4 regions of the Kluyvera sp. 1366 genome follow, and region 2 is predicted to be linked to each of the others. Evidence: predicted binding sites of a transcription regulator. Region 2 holds the regulator's gene; each other region holds the start of a gene.
The links. The regulator PhoB, encoded in region 2, activates phosphate uptake and scavenging genes when phosphate is short. The targets are predictions, from matches to a motif close to CTGTCATAAAACTGNCNNAT.
Positions count from the first base shown of each region.

Region 1: the regulator PhoB is predicted to act here: its motif matches at 1,545-1,564, upstream of pstS (phosphate ABC transporter substrate-binding protein PstS).
Region 3: the regulator PhoB is predicted to act here: its motif matches at 1,309-1,328, upstream of rbsK (ribokinase).
Region 4: the regulator PhoB is predicted to act here: its motif matches at 1,210-1,229, upstream of phoA (alkaline phosphatase).

Region 1 is NZ_JBTRDW010000008.1:246,821-249,978, reverse strand. Features, by position in the region: gene glmS (glutamine--fructose-6-phosphate transaminase (isomerizing)) at 1-1,497, shown strand, start outside; gene pstS (phosphate ABC transporter substrate-binding protein PstS) at 1,674-2,717, shown strand; gene pstC (phosphate ABC transporter permease PstC) at 2,807-3,158, shown strand, end outside.
Region 2 is NZ_JBTRDW010000004.1:389,441-392,598, reverse strand. Features, by position in the region: gene sbcD (exonuclease subunit SbcD) at 1-1,010, opposite strand, end outside; gene phoB (phosphate response regulator transcription factor PhoB) at 1,208-1,897, shown strand; gene phoR (phosphate regulon sensor histidine kinase PhoR) at 1,918-3,158, shown strand, end outside.
Region 3 is NZ_JBTRDW010000005.1:211,412-214,569, reverse strand. Features, by position in the region: gene ettA (energy-dependent translational throttle protein EttA) at 1-36, opposite strand, end outside; gene deoR (DNA-binding transcriptional repressor DeoR) at 269-1,039, opposite strand; gene rbsK (ribokinase) at 1,400-2,317, shown strand; gene fucP (L-fucose:H+ symporter permease) at 2,327-3,158, shown strand, end outside.
Region 4 is NZ_JBTRDW010000002.1:549,437-552,594, reverse strand. Features, by position in the region: gene ACVLVH_RS06095 (VasL domain-containing protein) at 1-839, shown strand, start outside; tRNA gene ACVLVH_RS06090 (tRNA-Ser) at 958-1,045, opposite strand; gene phoA (alkaline phosphatase) at 1,291-2,697, shown strand; gene gap (type I glyceraldehyde-3-phosphate dehydrogenase) at 2,736-3,158, opposite strand, start outside.

The sequences.
Region 1 (3,158 bases), on a different contig from region 2:
TTGCTTGAGCGCGGCTATCACTTTGCCTCAGAAACCGACACCGAAGTGGTGGCGCATCTGGTGCATTGGGAGCAGAAGCAGGGCGGCACGCTGCGTGAAGTGGTGCTGCGCGTTATTCCGCAGCTGCGCGGTGCGTATGGCATGGTGATCATGGACAGCCGCGATCCTTCGCTGCTGGTGGCGGCGCGCTCCGGTAGTCCGCTGGTGATTGGCCGTGGCGTGGGCGAAAACTTTATCGCTTCCGATCAGCTGGCGCTGCTGCCGGTGACGCGTCGCTTCATCTATCTGGAAGAGGGTGATATTGCGGAGATCACTCGCCGCGAAGTCACCATCATCGATCGTGACGGTAAAACCACTAAGCGCGCTGAAATCGAATCGACCGCTCAGTACGATGCCGGCGACAAAGGCATCTATCGTCATTACATGCAGAAAGAGATTTACGAGCAGCCGAACGCGATCAAAAACACCATCACCGGTCGTTTTAATCACGGCGAAGTCGATCTCAGCGAGCTGGGCCCGGATGCTGAGACGCTGTTGAGCCAGGTCGAACATATTCAGATCATCGCCTGCGGTACGTCATACAACTCCGGCATGGTTTCGCGTTACTGGTTTGAGTCGCTGGCTAACCTGCCTTGTGATGTGGAAATTGCTTCAGAATTCCGTTATCGCAAATCTGCAGTGCGTAAAAATAGCCTGCTGATCACGCTGTCACAATCGGGTGAAACCGCCGATACGCTGGCGGCGCTGCGCCTGTCGAAAGAGCTGGGTTATCTCGGTTCGCTGGCCATCTGTAACGTGGCCGGTTCATCGCTGGTGCGTGAATCCGATTTAGCGCTGATGACCAAAGCCGGCACTGAAATTGGCGTGGCATCCACCAAAGCCTTCACCACGCAGCTGGCAGTATTGCTGATGCTGGTGGCGAAACTCGGTCGTCTGCACGGCATGAAAGCCGAAACCGAGCACGAGATTGTGCACGCGCTGCAGGCCTTGCCGAGCCGCATCGAGCAGATGCTGGCGCAGGATAAAGTGATCGAAAACCTGGCGGAAGGTTTCTCGGATAAACATCATGCGCTGTTCCTTGGCCGTGGCGATCAGTATCCAATCGCCATGGAAGGCGCGCTGAAGCTGAAAGAGATCTCCTACATCCACGCCGAAGCCTATGCGGCGGGCGAGCTGAAGCACGGTCCGCTGGCGCTGATTGATGCCGATATGCCGGTGATCGTGGTTGCGCCTAACAACGAACTGCTGGAGAAGCTGAAATCCAACATTGAAGAGGTACGCGCGCGCGGCGGTTTGCTGTATGTGTTTGCCGATCAGGATGCCGGTTTTAGCGACAGCGATGGCATGAAAATCATCTCTCTGCCGCACGTCGAAGAGGTGATTGCACCGATCTTCTACACCGTGCCGTTACAGTTGCTCTCGTACCATGTGGCGCTGATTAAAGGTACCGATGTTGACCAGCCACGTAACCTGGCGAAATCGGTTACCGTTGAATAATCAGTAACAAGAGTGGGCCCGCAATGGGCCCGCTTCATTTCTGCACGCTGTCATATAACTGTCATATTTCGTACATTTCACTGTCATCAAACTGTCCTATTTTCCCTCCAGCAGCAATCACTGACTCCTACTAAAAAGGCATTGAGCCTGATTTTTTTGAATCCCCTGGAGGGAACATGACACTGATGCGTAGCACCGTAGCCCGAATCCTCGCCGCCACCTTCGCAGTAAGCGCGGTTTCTGCTTTTGCAGCCACCGATCTGACGGGCGCAGGCGGGACATTCCCGGCGCCGGTTTATGCCAAGTGGGCAGCCGAGTACCAGCAAGCCACCGGTAGCAAAATCAACTATCAGGGTATTGGTTCTTCCGGCGGCGTGAAGCAAATCATCGCGAAAACCGTCGATTTCGGTGCGTCTGATGCGCCAATGAAAGAAGAAGATCTGCAGAAAAACGGCCTGTTCCAGTTCCCTACCGTCATTGGTGGTGTGGTGCTGGCGGTTAACATCCCAGGTGTGAAATCCGGTGAACTGACTCTTGACGGTAAAACCGTGGGCGACATCTACCTCGGCACCATCAAAAAGTGGAACGACCCGGCGATCACTAAACTGAACCCAGGCGTGAAACTGCCAGATTCCAACATCAACGTGGTTCGCCGCGCTGACGGTTCCGGTACTTCTTTCGTCTTCACCAGCTACCTGGCAAAAGTGAACGAAGAGTGGAACAGCAAAATTGGTAAAGGTAACACCGTTAACTGGCCAACCGGTCTGGGCGGTAAAGGTAACGACGGCGTGGCCGCGTTTGTACAGCGTCTGCCGGGTTCAATTGGCTATGTGGAATACGCTTACGCCAAGCAGAACAACCTGACCTACACCAAACTGGTTGATGCCGACGGTAAAGCGGTTGCACCAAGTGAAGAGAGCTTTGCTAACGCCGCGAAAGGCGCAGACTGGAGCAAAACCTTTGCTCAGGATCTGACCTTCCAGAAAGGCAACGATGCATGGCCGATCACCTCAACCACCTTCATCCTGATTTACAAAGATCAGGCGAATGCGGAGAAAGGTAGCGAAGTGCTGAAGTTCTTCGACTGGGCATACAAAGGCGGCAGCAAAACCGCAACCGACCTGGATTACGCCGCGCTGCCAGAAAGCGTAGCTAACCAGATTCGTGCAGCGTGGAAAGCGAACATCAAAGATAGCTCCGGTAAAGCGCTGTACCAGTAACAGATTGACCCGGCCAGCCGAGACGGTTGGCCAATCCCAATGGGCGGCCTGCGTGCCGCCCTGACATCCCCCTGAGAACAGAGAATTCTATGGCTGCCACTAAGCCGACGTTCAAAGCCCCCGGTAAACAAGGCGACATGATTTTCGGCGCGCTGGTGAAGCTATCCGCGCTTATCGTGTTGCTGTTGATGGGCGGCATTATCGTCTCCCTGATTTTCTCCTCCTGGCCAAGCATCCAAAAATTTGGTTTCTCTTTCCTGTGGAACAAAACCTGGGATGCGCCAAACGAACAATTTGGTGCGCTGGTACCGATTTACGGCACCCTCGTCACCTCGATTATTGCCTTGATCATTGCCGTGCCGGTGAGCTTCGGCATCGCGCTGTTCCTGACCGAACTGGCGCCAGGCTGGCTGCGTCGCCCGCTGGGCACCGCCATTGAGC
Region 2 (3,158 bases):
GGCAGATTTTCGGTGAGCGCTTCAATGCGACGTTGCAGATCGCTGAGATATTCCTGCGTGGTGATCTCAATATCCAGCCAGACTGGCTGTTCGCTGGCGCTCGCGCTGAACTGCGCCAGCTGATGTTCAATCTCCGCCATCGAGCCTTTCAGCATCTGCATCGGCTGGAAGTGCGGGATGGTTAGCGGCGTAACGGTATCGAGCGTGGTGCTGAATTCCAGCAGGAAGACGCTTTTCTCGCGGCCAAGCTCATCAAAACTGAGCGGAATCGGCGAGCCGCTGTAACGAATGTGCTCGCTGTTGGCGATGCGCTGGGCGCGATGGATGTGACCGAGCGCGATGTAATCGGCGGGCGGAAACGCCTGCGCCGGGAAGGCATCCAGCGTGCCGATATAGATGTCGCGCACCGAATCGCTTTTAGTCACGCCAACAGTGGTGAGATGACCGGTGGCGATGATCGGCAGCGTAACGTCCTGCGCATCGCGCTGTGCCTGCGCGGCAGCAAAGCAGTGCTGATAATGCTGCTCGATCGCCTCCAGCAGCGAGATCTGCTTTTCGCGGCCGGATTGGCCAGCCTGGCTACGCAGAATGTCGCGCGGACGCAGATAAGGAATGGCGCACAGCAGCGCGCCCGGCGCGCCATCACGCTGCTTCAGGGTTAACACCTGCTGTTCGCCCTGCGGCGTGGCGCTGGTGATCACCTGCGTATTCAGGCAGGCCAGCAGCTCGCGCGATTCATTCAGCGTCGCCACCGAGTCGTGATTGCCCGCCAGCACCACCAATTGGCAGCCGCTTGGCTGCAGCGCCACCACAAAACGGTTAAACATTTCACGCGCGTAGCTCGGCGGCGAACCGGTATCAAACAGATCGCCGGCGATAATCAGCGCATCCACCTGATGCTGCACAATCTGATCCAGCAGCCAGTCGAGAAACGCCTGATGTTCCCGCGCGCGACTTTTGCTGTAAAAGAACTGACCGAGATGCCAGTCAGCGGTGTGAATGATGCGCATGTTTGCTCCGTGCTCTGTTTAGCGAAGGCGAATTATAACCACTTAAGATCACAAAGAAAAAAAGCAGAATTTTATTGTGACATTTCTGTTTTTTATCTATCTATCTTAGGGCGGTGTTTTCATAAAAGTGTCACAAAACTGACGCATAATGGCGCCGCAAATCCCAGTGACACGGTGTCACACTAGCAGGAGTTACAATGGCTAAGCGCATTTTGGTTGTGGAAGACGAAGCTCCCATCCGTGAAATGTTATGTTTCGTGCTGGAACAGAATGATTACCAGCCTATTGAGGCGGAAGATTATGACAGCGCGATTGGTAAGCTGATCGAACCCTGGCCTGATTTGATTCTGCTGGACTGGATGTTGCCCGGCGGCAGCGGGATTCAGTTTATTAAGCATTTGAAGCGTGAAGCCATGACGCGCGACATTCCGGTGATGATGCTGACGGCGCGTGGTGAAGAGGAAGATCGCGTGCGCGGTCTGGAAGTGGGCGCGGATGATTACATCACTAAGCCATTCTCACCGAAAGAGCTGATGGCGCGTATCAAAGCGGTGATGCGCCGTATTTCGCCGATGGCGGTGGAAGAGGTGATTGAGATGCAGGGCCTGAGCCTGGATCCTTCCTCACATCGCGTGATGTCGGAAACCACGCCGCTGGAGATGGGGCCGACCGAGTATAAATTGCTGCACTTCTTTATGACGCACCCGGAACGCGTTTACAGCCGCGAACAGCTGCTGAACCATGTTTGGGGCACCAATGTGTATGTCGAAGATCGCACCGTCGATGTACATATTCGCCGTTTACGTAAAGCACTGGAATTAACCGGCCACGATCGCATGGTTCAAACCGTGCGCGGAACAGGGTATCGTTTCTCTGCCCGCTACTAAACGTAAACGGAGTGTTTACCGTGCTGGAACGACTCTCCTGGAAGAGATTGTTGACCGAGCTGGCGCTGGTCTGTTTACCTGCGCTGGTGTTGGGTCTGTTGTTCGGATATCTGCCGTGGCTGCTGCTGATTGCGGTGACCGGCGTGATGTTCTGGCACTTCAGAAATCTGATGCGTCTGTCGCACTGGCTGTGGGTCGATCGTTCAATGACGCCGCCCACCGGACGCGGCAGCTGGGAACCGCTGTTTTATGGCCTGTACCAGATGCAATTGCGCAACCGGCGGCGTCGCCGCGAGCTGGGCAATCTGATCAAACGTTTCCGCAGCGGGGCAGAATCGCTGCCGGATGCGGTGGTGCTGACCACCGAAGAGGGCACTATTTTCTGGTGCAACGGCCTGGCGCAGCAGCACCTTGGCTTGCGCTGGCCGGAAGATAACGGTCAGAACATCCTCAATTTGCTGCGTTATCCTGAATTTTCCCGCTATATCCGTCAGCGCAAGTTCGACATGCCGCTGACGCAGATCATCAATAATCAGCGTCATATGGAATTCCGCGTGATGCCTTACAGCGAAGGTCAGTGGCTGATGGTGGCGCGTGATGTCACCCAGATGCACCAGCTGGAAGGCGCGCGACGCAACTTCTTTGCTAACGTCAGTCATGAACTGCGCACGCCGTTAACGGTATTGCAGGGTTATCTGGAAATGATGGACGACTCGGTGATGAACGAGCGCACGCGCAGCAAGGCGTTGCATACCATGCAAGAGCAGACGCGCCGCATGGACAGCCTGGTGAAGCAGTTGTTGACCTTGTCGCGTATCGAAGCGGCGCCAGCCATCGATCTCAAAGAGACGGTGGATGTGCCGGGCATGCTGATGCTGTTGCAGCGTGAAGCGGAAACGCTGAGTCAGGGACGTCACACCATCCATTTCCATACCGATCCGCATCTGAAAGTGTTCGGCAATGATGAGCAGCTACGTAGCGCCATTTCCAATCTGGTCTACAACGCGGTGAATCACACGCCCGATGGCACGCGCATCGACATCAGTTGGCTGCGCACTAAACAAGGCGCGCAGTTTAAGGTGTGTGATGACGGGCCGGGCATTAGCGAGCAGCATCTGCCGCGCCTCACCGAGCGTTTCTATCGCGTGGATAAAGCGCGTTCGCGCGCCACCGGCGGCAGCGGATTGGGGCTGGCGATCGTGAAGCATGCGTTGGGACATCACAACGCGCGGCTGGAGATCGCCAGCGTGCCGCATCAGGA
Region 3 (3,158 bases), on a different contig from region 2:
GCCGACGCGATGCATGCTATAGACGAATTGAGCCACGTTGTATTGAGCCTTTTGGTCTGTGAGTTATGAACTTTAGGTACAGAAGTTTAGCCGTTTTCAGCCTTTATTCATACCCGTCATACTTCGCGCTGCAGGCGCGTTGGCTGCTTGTGTCCACCCCAGTCACATACTTATGTATGCGCCTGGGGATGTACCCACTTGCCGCCTTCCTGCAACTCGAATTATTTAGGGTCTGGTTTTGTTTCCCGGTAATAGAAACAGAGGAATTCTAAGATTTAGGCAATCGCAGCGGTATATTCTGTTGTGCCAGCCAACTCTTCAGCGCCGGTTCGGGTGCGCTATCGCTGACCAGCAAATCAAAACGGCGTAATTCACCGATACGCGCGGGCAGCACTTTGCCAAATTTACTGCTGTCCGCCACCAGCACGCGCTGACGTGCGCGCAGCATCGCGTGGTGCTTCATCGCCAGCTCGTTAATGTTGTAGCAGGTGGCGCCCTGTTCCTGATCGATACCTGCCGCCGAAATAAAGGCCAGCGTCGGGCAGAGATCGTCGAGGATCGAGTGCGCGCCAATCGGCGTGAACAGCGCGTTATCGGCGTGGAACTCACCGCCGCTCAGGATCACGTTGCAGGCCGGTTTCTCTTTCAACGCCAGGAAAGTGTTCATCGCGCAGCAGATGGCGGTGAACGGCAAGCTATCAGGTATCGCATCTACGATGTACGGCAGCGTGGTGCCGCAATCAAAAAATACCGTGTCATTTTCACTGATCAGATCCGCAGCAGCCTGCGCCAGGCGCTGTTTGCGTGCGGCGTTCTGACCGTGCTGATCGGAGATAAAGTAGTGTCCGGCGTGGCTTTTCGGATCGCTGACGATATAGCCGCCCAGCAGCACCACGGTTGAAGCCGGTTCGGTGAGATCGCGGCGGATGGTCATTTCCGACACGCCGAGCAGCTGCGCCGCGTCTTTCAGGTGCAGTTTATCGGTGCGTTTCAGCGCCTGAGCCAACTTGTGAATACGTTCGTCGCGCCGGGTTTCCATGATCATCTCTGCGTAATTAATCCTGAAGTCGAAGTGGCCTGGTCAAAAATCACGATAAATCTCACATATTTTAATGATTTGCGACGTATCCAGCAGGCCAGTTTTCAATCTTACCTGTAATGAGATCGGCCCGCAAACCTCATGCAATGCCGCCAACGTGTTGCTCTCAAGCCGCTTCGCTCTGATTCTCAATGTTGTTCCATTGTTAGAATAATAACATTCATTTCTACCAATTAATGGCTGTTTATCGGCTTTTTATCAGGATGTCGAGGTGTGAAATTTATCACACAATTAACTTTATTAACCTGATATTGTTATTTTAATAACATTATAAAGCTAAAAATTCACCGGGAGAAAACAATGGATATTGCGGTTATTGGGTCAAATATGGTGGACCTCATTACCTATACCAATCAGCTGCCTAAAGCGGGCGAAACGCTGGAAGCACCCGATTTTGCCATCGGCTGCGGGGGTAAAGGTGCCAATCAGGCTGTGGCAGCAGCGAAGATGGGCGGCAGCGTGATGATGGTGAGTAAAGTCGGCGACGATCTGTTCGCGCCGAATACCGTGGCCAATCTGCAGCAGCAAGGCGTTGATACCCGCTTCGTCACCACCGCGCCAGGCACCTCCAGCGGCGTGGCACCTATCTTCGTCGACGATGAGTCGCAGAACCGCATTCTGATTATTAAAGGTGCCAACCAACAGTTGAAGCCAGCCGATATCGATGCCGCCGCTGACGCGTTGAAAAGCTGCCAGTTGATCATCCTGCAGCTGGAGATCCCGCTGGAGACCGTTTATTACGCCATTGATTTTGCCCGTCAGCATGACATCAAAGTGATCCTCAATCCGGCACCGGCGGTGGCGGATCTCAATATCGACTACGCCTGCAAATGCGACTTTTTCATGCCGAATGAAACCGAGCTGGAGATCCTCACCGGCATGCCGGTCACCACGGATGAAGAGGTGAAGCTGGCGGGGCAATCGTTGCTTAAACGTGGGCTGAAAAACCTGATCATCACGCTGGGCGGGCGCGGTTCGCTGTGGATGTCTGGCGACAGCGTGCATCAGGTTGCACCCACCGCAGTAAAAGCGGTGGACACCAGCGGCGCGGGCGATGCCTTTATCGGCTGCTTCGCCCACGAGCTGGTGAAAAGCGGCGATATCCCGGCCGCGATGGCGCAAGCCTCGGCTTATGCCGCCTGCAGCGTGACCGGTCGCGGCACGCAGCGCTCCTATCCCGACGCGGAAACCTTCCAGCGTTTTCTCAACGTTCACTGAGGTCGAGTTATGCAACCGAACATTGTTCAGCAATCTGATGGCTATCTGAATAAAACGCCGCTGTTCCAGTTCATTTTGCTCTCGTGCCTGTTCCCGTTGTGGGGCTGTGCGGCGAGTCTGAACGACATCCTGATCACCCAGTTCAAAAGCGTGTTCGCGTTAAGCGATTTCGCCAGCGCACTGGTGCAGAGCGCGTTCTACGGCGGCTACTTCCTGATTGCTATTCCGGCCTCGCTGGTGATCCGTAAAGCCACCTATAAACTGGCGATTTTATTGGGCCTGGCGCTGTATATCGTGGGCTGCGTGCTGTTCTATCCCGCGTCACACATGGCAACCTACACCATGTTCCTGGCGGCGATTTTCGCCATCGCCATCGGTTTGAGCTTCCTCGAAACCGCCGCCAACACCTACAGCTCGATGATTGGTCATCGCGATCACGCCACGCTGCGCCTGAATATCAGCCAGACTTTCTATCCGGTGGGCGCACTGATGGGCATCGTGCTGGGCAAATATCTGGTGTTCCAGGAGGGCGACAGTCTGGAAAGTCAGCTGGCCGGCATGAATGCGGAACAGGCGCATGCGTTCCGTCTCACCATGCTGGAGCACACGCTTGAGCCGTATAAATATCTGGTGATGGTTTTGGTGGTAGTAATGCTGCTGTTCCTGTTCACCCGCTATCCGCGCTGCAAACCGGAAAGCAGTGAAAAATCGTTGCCGTCGCTCGGCGAAACTTTCCGCTATCTGGCGGCGAATCGTCACTTCAAACGCGGGATTCTGGCGCAGTTCTTGTATGTCGGCATGCAGGTGGCGGTGTGGTCGTTCACCATTCGTCTGGCGCTGA
Region 4 (3,158 bases), on a different contig from region 2:
TGGAACACTGCGATGTTTCAACATCTGATGCTGTGGCTAAGCTGCCTGAAGTCGTTCCGATTGAGAAGCCCGCAATGGCGTTAGCTAGTGCAGAAGTCAGTGGCTGGGTGTACGTTCCGTCTCCGGGTGTGCCTGCACAGGATGTGAGGCGGCTGCGCCGTCGGGCATTTGTGAGTGGCGTTGGCGCGACGCTGCTGAGCGTGTCACTCATCGTCGCCACTGGCTATTTCGTTGAGCAAAATACTGAGCAGGAATCTCCGTTGCAGCAGGCATTACAGGCTTCAGTATCACCAGTTGCTGCGCCTCTCACACCGGAAATGATGGCTGAGCTCCAGGCGAATCCCCCCGAATGGCTGAACGACGGAGCATGGCTGGAGCAAATGCAGCAGCAACTGAACTGGCTGCAGGGCGCATCGCCGGACTGGAATCTGCAGCATGGTAATGCGTTAGTGATGCAGGCCAGCCAGTTGTTGCCTGATTCGGATGCGGTTAAAACGATGAGCGCACGCTGGAACAAGCAGCTTAAAGCGGCAGCAATACCAGCAGATAAAATGCAGGGATGGCAACAGGGCATGGAGCAGCTCAACATGTTGTCGCAGCGCCTGAACGGACTTGACGAGCAGCGCGGCAAATACCTGACGGTGAGCGAACTGAAAACAGCGGTCTACAATATGACGCAGGCGTTCAACGGAACGGTGCCACTGGAAGAGGAACTGCGCGTGTTGCTGCAATCGGACGATGACGCTACACAGAATCAGCTATCACAAGCGGAAATGCACCTGAAGCAGCTTATCGCCAGTTACCAAACGACAGCTACATCGTCAAAAAAGCAGGACTAACAAAATCCGCAGCCAACCGGTATTCGCAGCTATCAAACTCTGCGGGGGTTTGAATCCCCCTTGCAGAAAACAGGCAAAAAAAAAGCCTGAACTTTCGTTCAGGCTCTTCTTTAGAATGTGGCGGTGAGAGGGGGATTCGAACCCCCGATACGTTGCCGTATACACACTTTCCAGGCGTGCTCCTTCAGCCACTCGGACACCTCACCACATTTTTTTTGTCAACCGCGCTGGGTCAACGGGGCGCTACTATAGGGAGATCGCTGAAAAGGGTCAAGCGCTATTTTCTCCTTTTGTTCTATTCGCTTAAGCTCTGAGCGTATTGCCGTTGGCCTGCTCATCATGGCGATTCTGTCATCAAATCATTCCCTCTCTGTCACAAAAATGTCACCGCACTGTCGCAGACTTGTCCGCGGAAACATTTGGTTATATCTATGGAAAAGGATGCTTATAAATGAAACAGATACCTCTCTTAACGGTTACTCTGCTGGCTTCTCTGGTCGCGACATCGGCAGTGGCAGACGATGCACACTATTCCCGCGCTGCTACCGGCGATGTCACCGAGCACGGCGGCGCGCGTCGTCTCACCGGCGACCAGACCGAAGCGCTAAGAGCGTCATTAAGTAATAGCACCGCAAAAAACGTGATTCTGCTGATTGGTGACGGCATGGGAGATTCGGAAATCACCGCCGCGCGTAATCAGGCGCGGGGCGCAGGCGGTTTCTTCCCCGGCCTTGATGCGCTGCCGCTCACCGGTCAATACACGCACTATTCACTGGATAAGAAAACCCACAAGCCGAATTACGTGACGGATTCCGCCGCGTCGGCCACGGCGTGGGCCACCGGCACCAAATCCTATAACGGTGCGATTGGCGTCGACGTGAACGGCAAAGATCAGGTAACGATTCTTGAGCTGGCGAAAGCCGCCGGTAAAGCCACCGGCAACGTTTCCACTGCTGAACTGCAGGATGCCACGCCAGCAGCGTTGATCGCGCACGTCACTTCGCGCAAATGCTACGGCCCGGAGAAAACCAGCGAATTGTGCCCGACTAACGCGCTGGAGCAGGGCGGTAAAGGATCGATTACCGAGCAGATGCTAAAAACCCGTGCGGACGTCACGCTGGGCGGCGGCGCGAAATCCTTCGGCGAAACCGCCAAAGCTGGCGAGTATCAGGGTAAAACCCTGCGCGAACAGGCACAGGCGCTGGGTTATCAGTGGGTTGATAATCTCGATGGCATGAACGCCATTCAGCAGGCCGACCAGAGTAAACCGGTGCTTGGCCTGTTTGCCGACGGCAATATGCCGGTGCGCTGGCAGGGACCGAAAGCCAGCTATCACGGCAACATTGATAAGCCGGTGGTGACCTGTGAAGTGAATAAAGAGCGTCCCGCTTCGGTACCGACGCTGGCGCAGATGACCAAAAAAGCCATCGATCTGCTAAGCACTAATGAGAAAGGCTTCTTCCTGCAGGTGGAAGGCGCGTCAATTGATAAGCAGGATCATGCGGCCAATCCATGCGGTCAAATTGGTGAAACCGTCGATCTGGATGAAGCGGTGCAGCAGGCGCTGGCCTTTGCGCGCGAACATGGCGACACGCTGGTGGTGGTGACCGCCGACCACGCGCACAGCAGCCAGATCGTGGAAAACGGCACCAAAGCGCCGGGTCTGACGCAGGCGGTGAATACCAAAGATGGCGCAGTGATGACCATCAGCTACGGCAATTCAGAAGAGGATTCGCAGGAACACACCGGTACGCAGGTGCGCATTGCGGCGTACGGCCCGCATGCGGCTAACGTGGTGGGCTTGACCGATCAGACCGATCTGTTCTTTACCCTGAAGGATGCGATGGGGTTGAAGTAGCCAGGATAACGGTCGCCATTAACGGCGACCGTTATACCTTACAATCCGCGTTTTGCCATCAACCGCGCTAAATCCACCAGACGATTGGAGAAGCCCCATTCGTTATCGTACCAGGCGAGAATCTTCACCAGATTGCCGCCAATCACCAGCGTAGAGAGACCATCAATAATCGATGAACGGGCATCGCCCTGATAATCGCTTGATACCAGCGGCTCGTCGCTGTATCCAAGAATCCCCTTCAGCGGACCTTCTGCCGCCGCGGCTTTAAACGCGTCATTCACCTCTTCTGCGGTCACGTCGCGTTTCAGCGTCACGGTCAAATCCACAATCGATACCACCGGCACCGGCACGCGCAGGGAATAGCCGGTCAATCGACCCTCCAGCTCCGGAATCACCCGACCGAGCGCCTTCGCCGCCCCGCTTGAGTAAGGCACAATCGACAACGCCGCCGCCCGTGCACC